Regions from separate parts of the Nocardiopsis tropica genome, predicted to be linked through region 3. Evidence: riboswitches for the same ligand, from Rfam matches in the RefSeq annotation. Region 3 holds a riboswitch; each other region holds the start of a gene.
The links. A riboswitch is a leader RNA that binds a small molecule or an ion and turns the genes downstream of it on or off. The one in region 3 is predicted to bind thiamine pyrophosphate.

Region 1 (5,936 bases), on a different contig from region 3:
GCTCGTTCGCTGTCTTCGGGGCGGTGGCCGCCTTCGGCATCGGCAACGGCACCCAGACCAACGCCGTGGCCGAGGCGGTCAACGACGCCACCGGCGCCGACCAGCGGGCCGTCGGCGTGGTCCTGATGCTGCTGACCGCCGTGGTCGTCCTCGGCGGCATCAAGGGGATCGGCCGGGTCGCCTCCGCCGTGGTCCCGTTCATGATCATCGGCTTCGTCCTCATGAACCTGCTGGTCCTGGCGGTGCACCACGACCGGATCGGCCCCGCCTTCGCACTGGTCCTCGGCGACGCCTTCACCGGCACCTCCGCGGCGGGCGGGTTCGCGGGCGCCACCCTGATGTACGTCATCCGCCAGGGCGTCTCCCGCGGCATCTTCTCGAACGAGTCCGGCATGGGCACCGGCGCCATCGCCGCCGCCGCGGCCAGGACCGACCAGCCGGTCCGCCAGGCCCTCGTCGCGATGACGCAGACCTTCGTCGACACCGTGATCATGCTGACCCTGACCGCGATGATGATCATCACGACCGGGGTGTGGCAGGACCCCGACGCCGCGGGGGTGGAGGGCAGCGACAAGGGGGTCCTGCTCACCACCTCCGCGATGGAGGCCGGCCTCGGCCGGATCAGCCCGGACCTGGCGGGCCTGGGGCCCGTGTTCGTCGCCTGCGCGGTGGTGGTCTTCGCCTACACGACCATCCTCGGCTGGGCCTACTACGGCGAGAGGTGCGTCGTGTACCTGGCGGGGCGCTCGCTCGTCGTGCCCTACCGGCTGCTGTTCATCGCGGTCGTCTACGTCGGCGCCACGGCGCAGATCGACGCGGTGTGGCTGTTCAGCGACATCGCCAACGGCCTCATGGCCCTGCCCAACCTGATCGGGCTGCTCCTGCTGTCCCCGGTGGTCGTCGCGGAGACGAGGAAGTTCTTCGCCCACCCGGACTGGCGGGACCCGGACGCGGTCATGGAGCCCGTACGGGGGTAGCGGCACGACCGGCGGCCCGCCGCGCCCCCGGCCGCCGCGAACGCGGCCGGGCCCGGCGGAGGCGGACGCGCCGCTCCGCCGGGCCCGGTCCCGCGGGGGAGGGCGTCGGTGCCGCCCCCCGGTCGGCGGGCCCTACTTCCACCAGGCGTGGAAGTGGTGCACGGGCCCCTGCCCGCCTCCGGCGTCGATCTCGTCCGCCCGCCGGAGCGCCTCGGTCAGGTAGGCCTTGGCGTCGCCCACGGCGGAGGCCGTGTCCGGCCGCTGCGGAAGCAGGGCCGCGATCGAGGAGGACAGGGTGCACCCCGTGCCGTGCGTGTTGCGGGTGCGGACCCTCGGCGAGCGGAACTCGACCGGGGCGGAGCCCTTGGCCACGAGGATGTCGACGCAGTCCTCTCCGGCCAGGTGGCCTCCCTTGAGCAGGACCGCGCGCGGGCCGAACTCCAGCAGCCGGAGGGCCTGCTCGTGCATCGTCGCCAGGTCGGCCGCCTCCGGCTCGTCCAGCAGGTCGGCCGCCTCGGGCAGGTTCGGCGTGACCAGGTCCGCCCGGGGCAGCAGCCGGGTGCGCAGCGCGTCGACGGCGGAGGGCTCCAGCAGGCGGTCGCCGCTCTTGGCCACCATCACCGGGTCCACCACCACGTGGGGCAGTCCGTGGCGCCCGATCGCCTCGGCGACGGCCTCGGTGACCTCGGCCGTGCCGAGCATGCCGACCTTGACCGCGTGCACCGTGGCGTCGGAGAAGAGGGTGTCCATCTGGTGGGCGACGAAATCGGCGGGGATCGGGTGGACCCCGGTGACGCCGCGCGTGGACTGGGCGGTGAGGGCCGCGACCACGGTCATGCCGAAGGCGCCGTGTGCGGAGAAGGCCTTGAGGTCCGCCTGGATCCCGGCGCCCCCGCTGGGGTCGCTGCCGGCGATGGACACGATGTTGTACGCGCTCATGGGCGTTCCTTCGCTAGTACGAACTAGGGCAGGTTCGACGGGTGTGCTCTCAGCCGGTGGACTCACCGGCACCCCGCGCCGTCGGGGCCGCCGCGTGGGCGGCCCCGCTCAGTGTGCGGCCGACCCGAGGGGGCCGGCGTATGTGTTCCGGACGCGCGGGCCCGAGGGGCCCGTACGGCTGCCGGCGCCGTTCAGAGGGTGGGGGCGTTGTCCGCGGACCGGGCCTTGAGCAGCTTGCGGACGCGGGCGATGACGAACCACAGGAACAGCAGGGCGATGACGACCAGCACGATGTTGCTGATAAGGCCGCTCCACTGCACCAGGATCGGCTTGATGGCCGGGCCGAAGGCGTAGCCGAGTCCGATCCAGATCGAGTTCCAGACGGCGGAGCCGATCACGGTGTACACGGAGAACTTGAGGATGGGCATCCGCTCGATGCCGGCGGGGACCGAGATGAAGCTGCGCACCAGCGGCACGCACCGGCCCAGGAGCACGGCGAGGCCGCCGAAGCGGGCGAAGAAGCGCTCGGCCTTGTAGAAGTCCTCGACCTCGAGCAGGGGGGTCTTCTCCACCAGCCACTTGGTGCGGTCCCGGCCCAGCAGGGCGCCGATCGCGTAGAAGCCCCAGGCGCCGACCAGGCAGCCGATCGTGGCCCACAGGATGGCGAGCCAGACGTTCATGTGTCCGTCGTAGGCGAGGAAGCCCGCACCGGGCAGGACCGCCTCGCTCGGCATCGGGGGGAAGAAGGTCTCGATGAACAGGGCCACGCCGACGCCGGGCTCGCCCAGGGTCGTCATCAGGCTCAGCACCCAGCCGATGAAGCCCTCGTACTCGTGGACGACCTCGCCTTCCATCGCCAGGTTCGACGCCGTCCACAGATTCGCTGTCATGAGAAGTGGCTTTCCGTTCTTTCCGGTCGGACGCCGGCCGCGACGCGGGCGGCCTCGGCCCGGGAGCGCTTGCGGCGCTCCCAGACGATGGCCGCGGTCACGATCACGAAACCGGCGACGATGAAGACGACTGTCACAGGGACGTCGGTGGGGGTGACGACCTCGCGGGACTCGGTCTGCCACGGCCACAGGGCGCGCAGCGAACCGGCCATGAGGCCGGTGAGTACAACGAGGGTCATGTGGTGGAAGTTCTCCAGGAGGTGCTGGAGCAGCTTCACGAACAGGGACAGGCCGGTGAGCATGCCCAGGGCGAAGACGGCCAGGTAGGCGATGTCCAGGTCGCCGACCGCGCTGATCGTCGGCTCGTAGAGCCCGAGTGTGAGCAGGATGAAGGAGCCGGACAGTCCCGGCAGGACGAGCGCGCAGACGGCCACCGCGGCGGCGAGGAAGACGACCGCCGGGTGGGTCGGCAGGTTGGCGCCCGGCAGCCCGGTGAGCACGAAGGCGGCCACGGCGAACACCAGTGCCACGGCGTAGTGCCCGGCCCTCCAGGGGCGGCCCGCCCCGGAGTAGGGGATCCACAGGCACGCCAGGACGAGGCCGAAGAACAGGGCGTAGGCGTACCGGGTGTAGGCGTCGACGAGCGGCGCCAGGAGGAGGGCGGCCAGGACCAGGAACACGGCCATGCCGACCAGCGCGGGAACCAGGACGCTCCAGTCCACCTGTCGGAACTGCTCCTGCGCGCGGGCCCTGCCGCGCCCGCGCGGGACGTCCGTGACGTACCGCTTGATCCCGCTGACCATGTGGCCCGCGCCACCGATGAGCTTGTCGTAGAGGCCGACGATGAGGGCGACGGTCCCGCCGCTGATGCCCGGAAGGGCTTCGGAGGCGCCCACGGCGCCGCCGCGTATCGCGTCGAGGAGGTAGGAGCCTGCGGAATTGGCCATCTGGGTGGTTGGACGCTACCCGGGGAGTCCGGGAGAGGTGCGCCTTCCTCCGTCCTAAGGGTCTCGCCCGCGCACGCGAATGTGCGACGGGTGGGGATGAGGCGAAAAGGAGACTGTCCGAATCGGCCGGAGATCGCGGCCGTCGGGATCTAAGGTACAAGGGGCAGAGGCCGCTGTGGGCAGGCGCTGAGGAGAGTTGTGGACGACCGCACCCCGTCTGGAGCCGCCAAAGCGAGGCCTGGCAGAACCCTTACGTGGCCTTTGTCCTGAAATGACGTAATTTTCGGCCCTGTGGCAGGGCAGCTGGACAGCATCCGAAAACTGTGCTTCGTCTCAGTGACAGGGTGTGGTCCTCCACAGGCCGGCCGCCGCCCCCGCCCCCGCGCCGGGCGGTTCCGCGGACCGCGGCCGTCAGTACCGCAGCGGGCTCGGACGCGGGACCCCGCCCTCGTCCCGGGCCACCGACGCCGCCCACCGGTAGTCCTGTTTGCCGACGGCCGTGCGCCGCACCCGGTCCACGAAGTGGACGGTCCTCGGGACCTTGAACCCCGCCAGGCGCACGCGGCAGTGGTCCAGCAGGGCGGCCTCCTCCAGGCGGGCCCCCGCGGCGAGGGAGACCAGGGCCGTCACCCTCTGGCCGAGCCGCTCGTCCGAGGCGGGCACCACGATGGCGTCCTCCACCGAGGGGTGTGCCTTCAGGGCGGCCTCCACCTCCTCCGGGTACACCTTCTCCCCGGCGGTGTTGATGACGGCGCTCCCGCGCCCCAGGAGGACGATCGACCCGTCCCCGGCCCGCGTCCCGAAGTCGCCGGACAGGGCCCAGCGGCGCCCGTCGGCGTCGGTGGGGAAGGTGCGGGCCGTCGTGATGGGGTCGTTGTAGTAGCCGAGCGGGATCCGGCCGGTGCGCGCGATCCGGCCGACCTCGGGCGAGCCCGGCGGGAGCGGGCGCAGCGCCTGGTCCAGCACCGCGATGCTGCCGCCCATCGTGAAGCTGCGGGCGTCGGCGGCCCCCTCCAGGGACACGGAGCCGTCCGGCCCGCCGCTCCCCTCCGCGGCGGTCGCCGAACCGCACACGCCCGTCTCCGACCCCCCGTAGGAGTCGGCCAGGGCGACGTCCTCGCGCCAGGCGCGCCACAGGCCGCGCACCTGCGGGGTGAGCGGTGTGCCGCCGGAGCGGACGGCGGTCAGGTCCGGGCACAGGCCGGGTTCGGTGAGCAGGTGCCGGGCCAGCGGGCGGGCCATGGCGTCGCCCACCAGCTGGACCGTGTGCACGCCCTCCCGGTGCGCCGTCTCCAGCACCCGGTCGGGCCGGAAGCTGCGGTCGGTGGACAGCACCACCTGCTTGCCGCACAGCAGCATGCTCAGGGCGTTCCACTGCCCGGCGGCGTGCATGAGCGGGCCGAGCACCAGCATGCGCTGGGGGAAGCACCGGGCGGCGCGCCCGGCCACGTCGTCCAGGGTCCGGGCCCGGGGGGCGCCGGGGGAGCGCCGCTCCAGGGCGGCGCGGAAGATGTCGGCCTGCCGCCACAGCACCCCCTTGGGGTAGCCGGTGGTGCCCCCGGTGTAGAGCAGGTAGTGGTCCTCGCCGCTGGTCGGAGGAAGGGCCGCGCCCTCCGGCGCGGCGGCCAGCGCCTCCTCGTAGCCGACCCCCTCGGCGCCGCGCACGGAGCCGTCGGAGACGAGCACCACGTGGCGGAGCCGGGGGAGGTCCGGGAGCACGGCCTCGACCGTGGACGCCAGGGAGTCCTCCGCGATCAGCGCGACCGCGTGCGAGTCGGCCAGGACGTGCCGCAGCTCGCCCGCGACGTAGCGGTAGTTGACGTTGACCGGGACCGCTCCCGCGCGCAGAACGCCGAGGAAGGACTCCATCCACTCGGCGCGGTTGAAGGCCAGGATCGCGACGTGCTCGCCGCGGCCCACGCCCGCGCCGACCAGGTGGCGGGCGAGGCGGACGGAGCGGTCGTGCAGGGCCCGGTACGTGAGGCGCCGGGGCCCGGCGACCAGGGCCGTCCGGTCGGGGACGGCGTCGGTGACCGCGGCGAGCAGCGCCGCGAGGGAGAACGGGGCGTCCGCGGACACCGGGGGCACTGAGGTGGGCACGCCCGACCTCCCATCGGTCGACGGGCCGTCCACGGCGGAGGGGCTCGCGGCGGCACTGTGGCTCGTTGGTGCGACGGTACCCC
Region 2 (5,936 bases), on a different contig from region 3:
CAGAACCTGCGCTACGGGTTCGACGACGAGGCGCTCGGCACGACCTCCATCAACCTGGCGGTGGACAGCGAGGCCGGCGGTTCGCTCGGCTACCAGGCGGGGTCGACGTTCAAGACGTTCACCCTGGCCGCCGCCCTGCACTCCGGACTGGGCTACGGCACCAGCTTCTCCTCGCCCGAGAGCGTCTCGGTCGGAGGGCTCGAGAACTGCGACGGCGGCGTGATGTCCGGGTGGAGCGTGAGCAACGCCGGGGAGAGCGACGGCGGCCGGCACAACATGATCAGCGCGACCAAGGGGTCCGTGAACACCTACTTCGCGCAGCTCCAGAAGCGCGTCGGCCTCTGCGAGACCTCGGAGATGGCCGAGCGGGTCGGCATCCACCGCGCCGACGGCCAACCGCTGGGGGTCTGGAGCTCCTTCACCCTGGGGGACCAGGAGGTGTCCCCGCTGACCGTCGCCAACGCGTACGCCACGTTCGCCGCCCGCGGCACCTACTGCGAGCCCGTCCCGGTGGTCTCCGTGCGGATCGGCCGCGAGGGCGCCGAGGGCACCCGGGAAGTCGAGGCGCGCACCGACTGCGAGGAGGGCAGGGTCGAGCGCGACGTCGCGGACGGGGTCAACCACCTGCTCCAGCAGACGTTCAAGGGCGGCACCGCCAACGGCCTCGGCCTCGACCGCCCCGCCGCGGGCAAGACCGGCACCACCGACAACGCCGCCTACGCCTGGTTCGCCGGCTACACCCCGAACCTCGCGTCGGCCGTGGTCGTCGGCGACATGCGCGGAGGCGAGGAGAACCCGCTCCAGGGCGTGACGATCGGCGGGCGCTACTACGGCATCGTCTACGGCGGCACGCTGCCGGGCCCCATCTGGCAGGCCACCATGCGCGGGGCCACGGCCGACCTGCCGGCCGAGGGCTTCGCCCCCTCGCCGAAGGCGTTCGGCAACCCGTCGGCGACGCCTCCCAAGGGCGGGGACGACGAGGGCGACGCCTGACCGCGCCCGCCGGCGGGCGCGGTCGGACGGGGTCGGAAACGGGGGCCGTGGGGAGGGAACACCCCGCGGCCCCCGTTGTTGACGCATAATGGAGGGAAACCGACAGGGGAGCGCGTGAGCGCTGAGAGTGCGGCACCCGGCCGCAGACCCTTACACACCTGATCTGGGTCATGCCAGCGAAGGAAGTCGTAGGAACCCGTCTCCGGCGGCGTGCTCCCGCGCACCCGGGACGGACCCGGCGCGCGGCACGTCCTCCGGCGTCGCTCTTGGCCACATGGGCCCTCGTCCACCCCGACGAAGGGACACCACCTGATGAGCACCGAGACCGGGCGTACCGGATTCTGGCGCGACGTCCTCGGACGGCTGCGCGGCTGGCGCACCGTCGACATCGTCGTTGCGGCCGTGATCGGCGTCGCCGTCGGCGTCGTCTTCTGGCTCTGGAACATCGTCTGGTCGGTCACGACCCCGCTCTTCGTGGGCTTTCCCCCCGCGCAGGCGGCGGTCTACGGAATGTGGCTGATCTCCGGCGTCCTCGGCGGACTGGTCGTCCGCAAGCCCGGCGCGGCACTGCTCACCTCGATCGCGGCCTCCCTGGTGTCGGCGGTGCTGGGGACGCAGTGGGGGGTCATGGTGATCATCGACGGGACGCTCCAGGGCCTCCTCCCCGAGCTGGTCTTCCTCGCCTTCGGCTACCGGCGCTGGGGCATGGGCGCGGCCGTGCTCGCGGCGGCCGCCGCCGGCCTCTCCCCGGCCGTCCGCGACAACCTCGTCTACAACGTGACCTGGCCCCTGCACTTCCAGCTCGTCTACGGCGTCATCGTCGTGATCAGCTCGGCGGTCATCGCGGGCGTCGGCGCCCGCCTCCTCACCACCGCGCTCGCCAGGTCGGGCGCGCTGGCCCCCTTCCCGTCGGCCAGGGGCTGACCCGTGGCCGACCACGACCGCCGCGGCCCCTCGGGGGCGACCGCGGAGCACCCCGCGGCACCGTCCCCCCTCCGGCCCCCCGGAGGGGGCGGCGCACGCGTCGAGCTGTCCGGCTGGGGGTGGCGCCACGCGGGCCGCGAGTCGTACGCCCTGCGCGGGGTGGACCTCACGGTCGAGCCCGGTGAGCGCGTGCTGCTGCTCGGCGCCTCCGGGGCGGGCAAGTCCACCCTGCTGCACTCCCTCGCCGGACTCACCGGCCCCGACGGCGCCCTCAACGGCGACCAGGAGGGGACGCTGCTGGTCGACGGCCTCCCCGCCGACCGGGGCCGCGGAGGCGTCGGCCTGGTCGGGCAGGACCCGGAGACGCAGCTGGTGATGGCCCGCGCGGGCGACGACGTCGCCTTCGGACCGGAGAACCTGGGGGTGGACCCCGCCCTGATCTGGCCGAGGGTGGACGACGCGCTCGACGCGGTCGGCTTCCCGTACGGGCGGCGCCACCCCACCGGCGCGCTGTCGGGCGGTGAGAAGCAGCGCCTGGTCATCGCCGGCGCGCTCGCCATGCGCCCGCGCCTGCTCCTCCTGGACGAGCCCACCGCCAACCTCGACCCAGCCGGGGCCGCCCTGGTGCGCGGTGTCCTGGAACGCCTGCTCGCCGAGACCGAGGCGACCCTGCTCCTGGTCGAGCACCGGGTCGCCGACGTGGTCGGGCTGGTGGACAGGGTCGTGGTCGTCGAGCCGGGCGGCGGGGTGGTCGCCGACGGCGATCCGGCGGCCGTGTTCGCCGCGCATGGGCGCTCCCTCGCGGAGCAGGGAGTGTGGGTCCCCGGTGACGAGCCCTCCCCCGGCCCGGCCCCCGCGCCGGGCGGCGGCCCCCGCGTCGAGGCGGTGGGCGTCGCCGCGCGCACCCCCTTCCAGCTGGGGGCGGGCGCCCCGCCCCGGAGGACCGTGCTGGAGGGGGTGGACCTCTCCGTCGCGGCCGGTACGGCGACCGCCCTGACCGGCCCCAACGGTGCGGGTAAGTCCACGCTGCTGACCCTGCTGGCGGGGCTCTCCCGACCCCACAGGGGCGCGGTCCTGCCGCGCGGCCCCCTGGCGGAGGCCGACCGGCGGCCGCTGGCGCGATGGCCCGCCCGGCTCCTGTCCCGCCACGTGGGCACCGTGTTCCAGCACGCGGAGGACCAGTTCGTCACCGGCACCGTGCGGGACGAGCTGCGGTTCGCCCCGCGGCGGGCCGGGGCGGACGGGGCCGGGACCGAGCGGCGGGTGGACGAGCTGCTGGAGCGGCTGCGCCTGACCGGCCTGGCCGACGCCCACCCCTACACGCTCTCGGGCGGCGAGAAGCGGCGGCTGTCGGTGGCCACGGCGCTCAGCTCCGGCCCCTCGCACGCGCCCGGAGTCCTCGTCCTGGACGAGCCGACCTTCGGCCAGGACACCCGGACGTGGACGGAGCTGGTCGAGCTGCTGGGCGGGCTGAGGGCCGAGGGGTGCGCCGTCGTCGTGGCGACCCACGACGAACTTCTCCTGCGGCACTTCGCGGACGTGCGGGTGCGTGTGGCGGGGGGCCGCGCGGTCCCGGGCACGGCGGGAAAGGCGGAGCTGTGAGCGTCTCGGAGGACCGGGGGCGCAGGGGCGGCGTCCCCGCCCCGGACGCGCCGGGCGCCGGGGGAGCGCGCCAGTGGCTCGTCCGGCTCAACCCGGCGGCCAAGCTGCTGGCCGCGCTGCTGCTGGGGCTCGGACTGGTCCCCGCCGTGGACGCGGTCACCGGCGGGGTGGTGCTGGCCGGCGTTCTGCTGGTCCTGCCCTTCAGCGGGATCGACCGGCGCACCCTGCTCGTCCTCGGCGGCCCCTTCCTGCTCATGGGGCTCTCCAGCGGGCTGGTCAACTACCTGTACGGCGAGCACGGCGCGGAGGGGGCGCTGGGCGCCGCGGTGCGCCTGCTCGCCATCGCCCTCCCCGGCCTCCTCGCGGCCGTCAGCAGCGATCCGACGGAGATGGCCGACGGGCTCGTGCAGAGGTTGAGGGTGCCCGAGCGCCCCGCCATGGGCGTGCTGGCGGCGCTGCGGCTCATCCCCCTGCTGGCCGACCAGTGGCGGACCGTGACCCTGGCGAGGCGGGCCCGCGGACTGGAGGCCGGGCGCAACCCGGTGCGGATGGTCACGCTGTTCTTCGGCAGGCTGTTCGCGCTGCTGGTGCGGTCGATCCGGACGGGGACCCTGCTGGCGACGGCGATGGACGCCAGGGCGTTCGGCACCGGGCCCCGCACACGGGCCAGGGAGAGCCGCTGGCGGGTCGGGGACACGCTCCTGCTCGCGGGTGCGGCCCTGCTGCTGGCGGGGGCGTACGCGCTGTCCGCGCGGCTCGGCACCCTGGTGCTGCTGTTCTCCTGACCCGGGTGATTAGGTGGCCCGGACAGTGACGTCGAAGTGGAAGAGGTGGAGTTCGTGGGCGAGTTCGTGCGCGTGGAGACCGATCCGGACCACCCGGCGGTGGCCGTCATCCGGTTGGACCGGCCGAAGGTCAACGCGCTCAACGCCGTGCTGACGGCGGAGATCGCCGAGGCCGCCACGAGGGTCTCCGCGGACCCCGCCGTGCGCGCGGTGGTGCTCTACGGCGGCGAGCGCGTGTTCGTGGCGGGCGCCGACATCAAGGAGATGGCGGACCGCACCCACGCGGAGATGCTGGAGTACGGGCGCAACCTCCAGAACGCCCTCACCCTGGTGTCCCGCATCCCCAAGCCCGTCGTGGCCGCCGTCACCGGGTACGCCCTCGGCGGCGGGCTGGAGCTGGCGCTGGCCGCCGACTTCCGGGTGGTGGGGGAGGGGGCCCGGCTGGGCGTGCCCGAGATCCAGCTCGGCGTCATCCCCGGGGCGGGCGGCACCCAGCGCCTGCCGCGCCTGATCGGCCCCGCCCGGGCCAAGGAGATGATCTTCAGCGGCAGGCACGTGCGGGCGGAGGAGGCCGGGCGCATCGGGCTGGCCGACGAGGTCGTCCCGGACGGGGACGTCTACCGGGCGGCCGTGGCCCTGGTGGCCCGGTACGCGGAGGGGCCCGCCGTGGCGCTGGCCGCGGCCAAGGAGGCCGTCGACCGGGGCCTGGAGACGGACCTGGACTCGGGGCTGGAGATCGAGCGCCTGCACTTCGCCGGGCTGTTCGCGACCGAGGACCAGAAGAACGGGATGCGGAGCTTCGTCGAGCAGGGGCCGGGCAAGGCGGTGTTCAACGGGCGCTGACGCGGGCCTCCGCGCAGTTCGGGGCGGGGGTCCCGGCCGCTCGGGCCGGTGCACCCGCCCCTCCCTTCCCCAAAGCTTTGTTGTTTTTTGGCATGGTTTTAGTCATTTGTCAGGTTAAGTAGCGATACAGGACCTGCTCCGGTCGTCCGGATCCGGCCAGTCGAGACGAGCGGGGCGGAACCGCCCACGCCAGTTTTCCGTCATACTCGGTGGTGGTCGTCCGAGGGCGGACGGGCCGCCGGCCCCCCATGACCCTCCGGCGGTCCCGAACAGACCACACAGGTCCGAGACGGGCCACACAAGCCAATGTTGACCCATCCCCCGGCCGATAAGCTGGACGTGGTGGTATGCGGTCTTTTGAGGGGATGAGTTCTCGATGGCAATGTCGGCAGGTTTCCCCACGGGTGAGGAGCTGCCGGAGCGCATCGGCCACTACGTGATCCGCCGCCGTATCGGGCAGGGCGGAATGGGCGTGGTGTACCAGGCCGAGGATCCCCGGACCGACCAGTTCGTCGCGCTGAAGGTCCTCAAGCCGGAGGTCGCGGGCGACCACATCGCACGGGCCCGGCTGGCCCGCGAGGTCGAGACCATGCGGCGGGTGCAGAGCCCCAACGTGGCAGAGGTCATCGACGCCGACACCCAGGCCGAGCTCCCGTGGGTGGTCACCGAGTACATCCCCGGGCCCACGCTGGACGCGACCGTCACCGACCACGGCCCGCTCCGGGGCCGCGCGCTCACGCGCTTCATCACCGGGCTCGCCCGGGCGATCCAGGACATCCACGCGGTGGA
Region 3 (5,936 bases):
GACCGCCTCCACGGTCGTGCCGTCGGCGAACTCGCGGAGGTCGCCGTTGATGATGAGTTGCACTGCCTCTCCTACTCCCACGTCGTCGTGTGCGCGTCGCCGGACACCCGGTCCGCGGCGAACCTGCGCGCGTACTCCGGCAGGGCGCCCGTGGTGAGGGCGCGCGCCATGGCCTCCCCGGTGGCCGGGGTCAGCAGGACCCCGTGCCTGAAGTGCCCCGCGGCCAGGTGCAGGCCGGGGACCCGGGTCGGCCCCAGCAGGGGCTCGTTGTCCGGTGAGCCCGGGCGCAGGCCCACACAGGTCTCGGTGACCTCCAGCTCGGTCACCCCCGGGACGAGCTCGCGCGCGTCCCGCAGGACCTGCCAGAGGCCCCCGGCGGTGAGCGAGGTGTCGTAGCCCAGCTCCTCCTGGGTGGCGCCGATGACCACCTCTCCGTCGGCGCGCGGCACCAGGTAGGTGGTGAAGCCCCTCACCAGGCCCCGGACCGTGCGGCCGACGAGGGGCGGTTCGCCGGCCGGCACCCGGGCGCGCAGGAGCTGGCCCTTGACCGGGCGCAGCGGCGGCACCACCGGTTCGGGCACCTTGACGCGGTCGCTCCAGCAGCCTGCGGCCAGGACGACCTGGTGGGCGGGCAGGACCCGGCCGTCGTCCAGGCGCACGCCCAGCCGGGCGCCCCCGGGGCCGGGGGCCGTGACCTCCTCCGCCCGACCGGCGGTCTCGGTGACTCCCGCGCGTCCGCCCGCCGCGGCCAGGGCGCGCAGCAGCAGCCGGGGGTCGACGGAGTGGTCGTCGGGGGCGAGCACGCCGCCGCGCACGGACGGGGCGAGCACCGGCTCCAGCCGGCGGCACTCGCGGCTCGTCAGGCGCTCGGTGGCGATGCCCAGGCGCTCCTGGAGCCGGTGCAGGTCGGTGAGGACGGCCATGTCGTCGCGGTCGAAGGCCACCAGGAGGGTCCCGGTGGTGCGGTAGCCCACGCGGATCCCGCCGGCGGCCTCCAGTTCGGCGACGAACCCGGGGTACATGCCCGCGGAGCGGACCCCGAACTCCATGAGGGGCTCCTCGCCGAACACGGCCTCGGTGGCCGGGGTGAGCATGCCCGCCGCGACGGTGGAGGCGGCACGGGCGCCGGCGGGGCCGGTCACGGGGTCGGGTTCGACCAGGGTGACGCGGAGGCCCTCCTGGGCGGCCCGCCAGGCGGTGACCCTCCCCACGAGGCCGCCGCCGACCACGACGACGGTCCGCTCCGGCGCGTCCCCGGGGCCGCCACCGGTAGGACGAATCGTTTCGCGGCGGGGATCGTTCTTCGTGCGCACGGCGCTGTTCCCACTCCCTTCGCCGGCATGACCCGGATCAGGTTCGTGCGGTCGGAGGCTCACAGCCTCCCTCTCAGCCGGGTCCCACCCGGCTCCCGCGGGATGTGCAGAGGTCTGTCCCCATCCTAGAACCTCCTCCCGGAATGCGTGGCAGTGGTGGGGATCTCCACGGCGCCCGGCCCCCGCGGCGCCGGAAGGTGTCCGGGCCCCGTGCGGATGTGGCAGATTGGGAGGGTGACACGAAGCGACATCGACATAGACACGCTGGTCGGCGAGTGGCTGACCCTGAAGGAGGCGGCCGCGCCGCTCGGCGTGAGCCCCAACCGGATCAAGACCCTGATCCGCGAGAACCGCATGATGGGTGTGGTCCGCGGAGGGCAGCTGTCCGTCCCCGCCGCCTTCATCGACGGCGACGACCTCGTCAAGGGGCTGCCCGGGACCCTGGTGCTGCTGACCGACGCGGGCTTCTCCACGGAGGAGGCCCTGCGCTGGCTCTTCACCCCCGACGACACCCTGCCGGGCACGCCCATCCAGGCGATGCGCGAGAACCGGGGCACCGAGGTGCGCCGCCGCGCCCAGAGCATGGCCTTCTAGCGCGTGGTCCGCGGACGCTCTCGGCGGGCGTCGGCGGACGCGGTCCCGGAACGATCCGCGGAACACGGCCCGGGGCGCGGCGCGCCGTCGGGCGGCCTCCCCTCGGGGGCCGGCCGGCGAGGGCCTAGGGTGGGCGGGGTGAGGACCAGCCACGGAACCAGCCTGCGCAAGCGCCTGGACGCATCCCTTCTGTACCTGTGCACCGACGCCCGGACCGGGCGCGGTGATCTCGCCGAGTTCACCGACGCGGCCCTGGCCGGAGGGGTGGACATCATCCAGCTCCGGGACAAGGGGCTGGAGGCCCGCGAGGAGATCGCGGCCCTGGAGGTCATGCGGGAGGCCTGTGAGCGGCACGGGGCCCTGCTCGCGGTGAACGACCGCGCGGACATCGCCCGCGCGGTGCGCGCCGACGTCCTGCACCTGGGCCAGCGCGACCTGCCGGTGCCCATGGCCCGCGACATCATCGGGGCGGACCCCGTGATCGGCCGCTCCAACAACGACATCGCGGCCGCCTCCTCCTCCGCCGAGGAGGCCGGGAGCGACTACTTCTGCGTCGGCCCCACCTGGGCCACCCCCACCAAGCCGGGCCGCCCCGCGGCGGGCCTGTCCCTGGTCGAACGCGCCGCCGCGCTGGGCACGGACCGCCCGTGGTTCGCCATCGGCGGGATCGACGCGACCAACATCGACGCGGTGGTGGAGGCGGGCGCCCGCCGGGTCGTGGTCGTGCGCGCGATCACCGAGGCCGAGGACCCCCGGGCCGCCGCGGCCGGGCTGCGCGAGCGCCTGACCGCCCGCACCGGGGGCTGAGCGGCGCCCCCGGCCCCGCCGGACCCCGGGAGGGCGAGGACGCCGCCCCGCCCCGCCTCCGGGGGAGGGGCCCGGGACGGCGGTGCCGCCGCGGCTCCCGCGCAGGCCGGTGGCCGCGGCCGCCGCGCTGATCCCCGTCGACGGCCGCCCGCGCCCGGCCGGTGGTCCGCCCCACCGCCCTCACGGCACGAGGAGCACCTTGCCCAGGACCCGGCGCTCCTCCAGCGCCCGGTGGGCCTCCTCCGCCCGCTCCAGGGGCAGCGTCAGCCCCACATGCGGTCTCACGCGCCCGGAGCGGGCCATCTCCAGGATCCGGCGCACGGCGCCGCTCCGACCCTCCTTCCCGTCCTCCAGGTCGAAGAGGCCGAACACCTCGATCCCGCGGCGCTCCGCCTCCCCGGCGTCCACCTCGGAGAAGCGGCCCCCCGCGGAGCCGTAGGAGAGGAAGCGTCCGCCGTCGGCCACGGCGCCGAACGCCGCCTCGCCGAGGTCGCCGCCGCTCCCGTCCAGGACCATGTCGGCGCCCGCGCCGCCGGTGGCCTCGCGGACCCGCTCCACCCATCCGGGCTCGGAGTAGTCCACGACCGCCTCCGCCCCCATCTCACGGGCGAGAGCCAGTTTCTCCGGGCCCCGGGCGGCGCCCACGACGCGCGCCCCGGCCGCGGCGGCGAGCTGGACCGCCAGGCTGCCGGCCCCGCCCGTCGCGGCCAGCACGAGCACCCACGTGCCCGGGCCGAACCCGCCGCTGCGCTCCAGCGAGAGGGCGGTGGGCCCGTCGTGCAGGAGTGCCAGCGCCTGCTCCGGGGCCAGGCCCTCCGGGACGTCGACCAGTCCCGACGCCGGGACGGCGACCCGCTGGGCGTACCCGCCGAAGGGGGGCACGGGCTCGCCCCCCTCCGGGGCGGCACGGCCGGTGTCGGTGACGACCAGCGCGCCGACCCTCTCCGGGGCCACCCCCTCGCCGACCCGGACCACGGTCCCGGCCACCCCCGCGCCCGGCACGTACGGGGGCTCCACCGGGAAGTGGTCCAGCCCCCATCCGCTGCGGACCAGCGTGTCCAGGTACATCACGTTGGACGCCGCCACCTCCACCACGACCTGCCCGGGCCCCGGCTCCGGTTCGGGCACCTCCCGGGCCACCAGGACCTCGGGGCCGCCGAACCCGTCCACCCGTACCGCTCGCATACCGGATCTCCTCGCTGTCGCGCCGTGCTCTCCGCCGGCGGTGCCCAGCCTGGTACCTCAACTAATATTGAGGTCAAGTCCCGGTGCGGGAGAAGTCCCCGGGACGACGAAACCGCCGCGCACGGGGCGCGGCGGTGGCGGGCGGGCGGTGGTCAGACCCCGACGTGCGACAGGGCGCTCGGATGGCGCCGGAGGAACCCCTCGATGGACTGGGCCGGGTGGCCGGTCAGCTTGGGCACCGTCGGGGCGACCTCGTCGAGCTCACCCGCGGCGATCGCGGCGTACGACGAGGCCCACCCCTCGACGGCCCACTCCGGGGCGCCGGTGGCGCGGCGCGACTCCAGCGCCTCCTCCCAGGTCTCCGGCACGTAGCGGACGGAGCGGCCGGTGAGCGTGCCCAGCTTGTCGACCGTGGCTCCGAGGGTCAGGGCCTCCGGGCCGGTGACGTCGTGGGTCGTGTCCTCCGAGGCGAGCGCGGTCGCCGGGTCGGTCAGCACCGCCGTCGCCACGTCCGCCACGTCGTCCCGGGACACCCACGCGACCCGGCCGTCGCCGGCCGGGCCGCGCACCACGCCGTCGTCCCCCACCCAGCCGGGCAGCAGGTCCAGGTACAGGCTGGGTCTCAGGAACGTGTACCGCACCCCCGTCGACCTGATGTGGGCCTCGGTGTAGAAGTGCGTGCGCGCGAACGTGAACGTGGCGGCCGGACCAGCCCCCAGGAAGGACAGGTAGACGATCCGGGACACCCCCGCGCGGACCGCCCCGTCCACCGCGCTCAGGTGGACGTCCATCCGGTCCTCGGACTCGGTCGCCGAGACCAGGAACAGTGTGTCCACACCCCGGCAGGCCCGCTCGAAGCCCGCCGTGTCCTCGTAGGCCGCCATCGCCGCGGTGCTGCCCGGGTACTCCGGCGCCCGGTTGATGTCGCGCACGACGAGGCGCTGCGCCAATCCGAGCCGTGCGATCCGGGCTGCCACCCGCCCGCCCAGCGCCCCGGTCGCCCCGGTCACACCTATGGTGTGGTTTGTCATGTGATCGTCGCCCATGACACCCCATCCTGAGGTACGAGGGCCTGCCGGGCACTCACCGGCACGCGGCTTTTTGCGCCTCCGGGTCAGGGGGTGGTGCGCTCTTGGCCCTTCCCCTCGCCGGGCCCCGCGGGAGGGCCTGCGCCGTCGCCTCCGGGGGTGCCCTCCGACGACCCCCGTCCGGTCCCCCGGTAGGCCAGCCGGCGCAGCAGCACCTCGGCCGGGCCCCGCCTGCCCGCGCGCTCCAGCGCGTACGCGCCGGCCACCGTCACCAGCCAGACCCCCACCGCGAACAGGAACATCGACCACGGCGACAGGTGGGCCGCGACCCCCAGCCCCCAGGCGGTCAGGACCGGCGCGCACAGGACCGACTGGGCGAGGTACGCCGACAGCGACCGCTTGCCGGTCGCGCTCAGGGCGGTCACCACCGGCCCGGGCCCGCGGCCCCCCGCCTGGATCCGGTGGGCGACCAGGGCGATCAGCGCCACGTAGCCGACGCCGCAGGCCAGGCCGGTCACCATGTGGGGCAGGGCCAGCATGCCGCCCTGGGAGACGGTCAGGTCCCACGCCCCGACCTGGACGAGCGCGGAGGGGAGGCCGCCCAGCCACCCGAGGGAGATGCCGGCGGCGGCCGTCAGCCGCAGAAGGACCAGGTGGCGGCCCGGTTCCTCCAGGATCCGGCGGCGCGCCGCCCAGAAGCCGAGCAGGATCGCCGTGGGCACGGTCAGGCCGAGCAGGCCCTGGCCGAGCACGATGAGCGGCCACACCGACAGCCGCCCGATCGCGGCGCCCAGGATCGAGGGGTTGCCGATGTTGAAGGCCATGTCGTCCATGCCCGGACCCGCCATCGCGGGCTGGTCCGCGGGCATGAGCGCCAGGCCGACCAGGCTGGCGGCCGACAGCAGCAGCATGAGGCCGGTCAGGAGCCCGGCCCACACCAGCAGGGTGGTGTCCCTGCGGCGCAGGAACAGCCAGCCCAGAAGTAGGCCGGCCAGTCCGTAGGCGCCCA

Region 1: it holds a riboswitch for thiamine pyrophosphate, as region 3 does, so the genes downstream of both, thiD (bifunctional hydroxymethylpyrimidine kinase/phosphomethylpyrimidine kinase) here and thiO (glycine oxidase ThiO) in region 3, are expected to answer to the same signal.
Region 2: it holds a riboswitch for thiamine pyrophosphate, as region 3 does, so the genes downstream of both, ACFQBR_RS10215 (ECF transporter S component) here and thiO (glycine oxidase ThiO) in region 3, are expected to answer to the same signal.

The regions. Positions count from the first base shown of each region.
Region 1 is NZ_JBHSUF010000001.1:137,802-143,737, forward strand. It holds gene ACFQBR_RS00605 (alanine/glycine:cation symporter family protein) at 1-977, shown strand, start outside; gene thiD (bifunctional hydroxymethylpyrimidine kinase/phosphomethylpyrimidine kinase) at 1,110-1,916, opposite strand; TPP riboswitch at 1,905-2,002, opposite strand; gene ACFQBR_RS00615 (DedA family protein) at 2,108-2,806, opposite strand; gene ACFQBR_RS00620 (DUF368 domain-containing protein) at 2,803-3,753, opposite strand; gene ACFQBR_RS00625 (acyl-CoA synthetase) at 4,165-5,853, opposite strand.
Region 2 is NZ_JBHSUF010000005.1:228,540-234,475, forward strand. It holds gene ACFQBR_RS10210 (transglycosylase domain-containing protein) at 1-993, shown strand, start outside; TPP riboswitch at 1,088-1,195, shown strand; gene ACFQBR_RS10215 (ECF transporter S component) at 1,306-1,917, shown strand; gene ACFQBR_RS10220 (ABC transporter ATP-binding protein) at 2,023-3,519, shown strand; gene ACFQBR_RS10225 (energy-coupling factor transporter transmembrane component T family protein) at 3,516-4,304, shown strand; gene ACFQBR_RS10230 (enoyl-CoA hydratase/isomerase family protein) at 4,359-5,147, shown strand; gene ACFQBR_RS10235 (protein kinase domain-containing protein) at 5,524-5,936, shown strand, end outside.
Region 3 is NZ_JBHSUF010000025.1:75,884-81,819, reverse strand. It holds gene thiS (sulfur carrier protein ThiS) at 1-63, opposite strand, end outside; gene thiO (glycine oxidase ThiO) at 72-1,313, opposite strand; TPP riboswitch at 1,309-1,422, opposite strand; gene ACFQBR_RS29695 (Rv2175c family DNA-binding protein) at 1,530-1,907, shown strand; gene thiE (thiamine phosphate synthase) at 2,046-2,714, shown strand; gene ACFQBR_RS29685 (zinc-binding dehydrogenase) at 2,895-3,899, opposite strand; gene ACFQBR_RS29680 (SDR family oxidoreductase) at 4,052-4,945, opposite strand; gene ACFQBR_RS29675 (DUF418 domain-containing protein) at 5,014-5,936, opposite strand, start outside.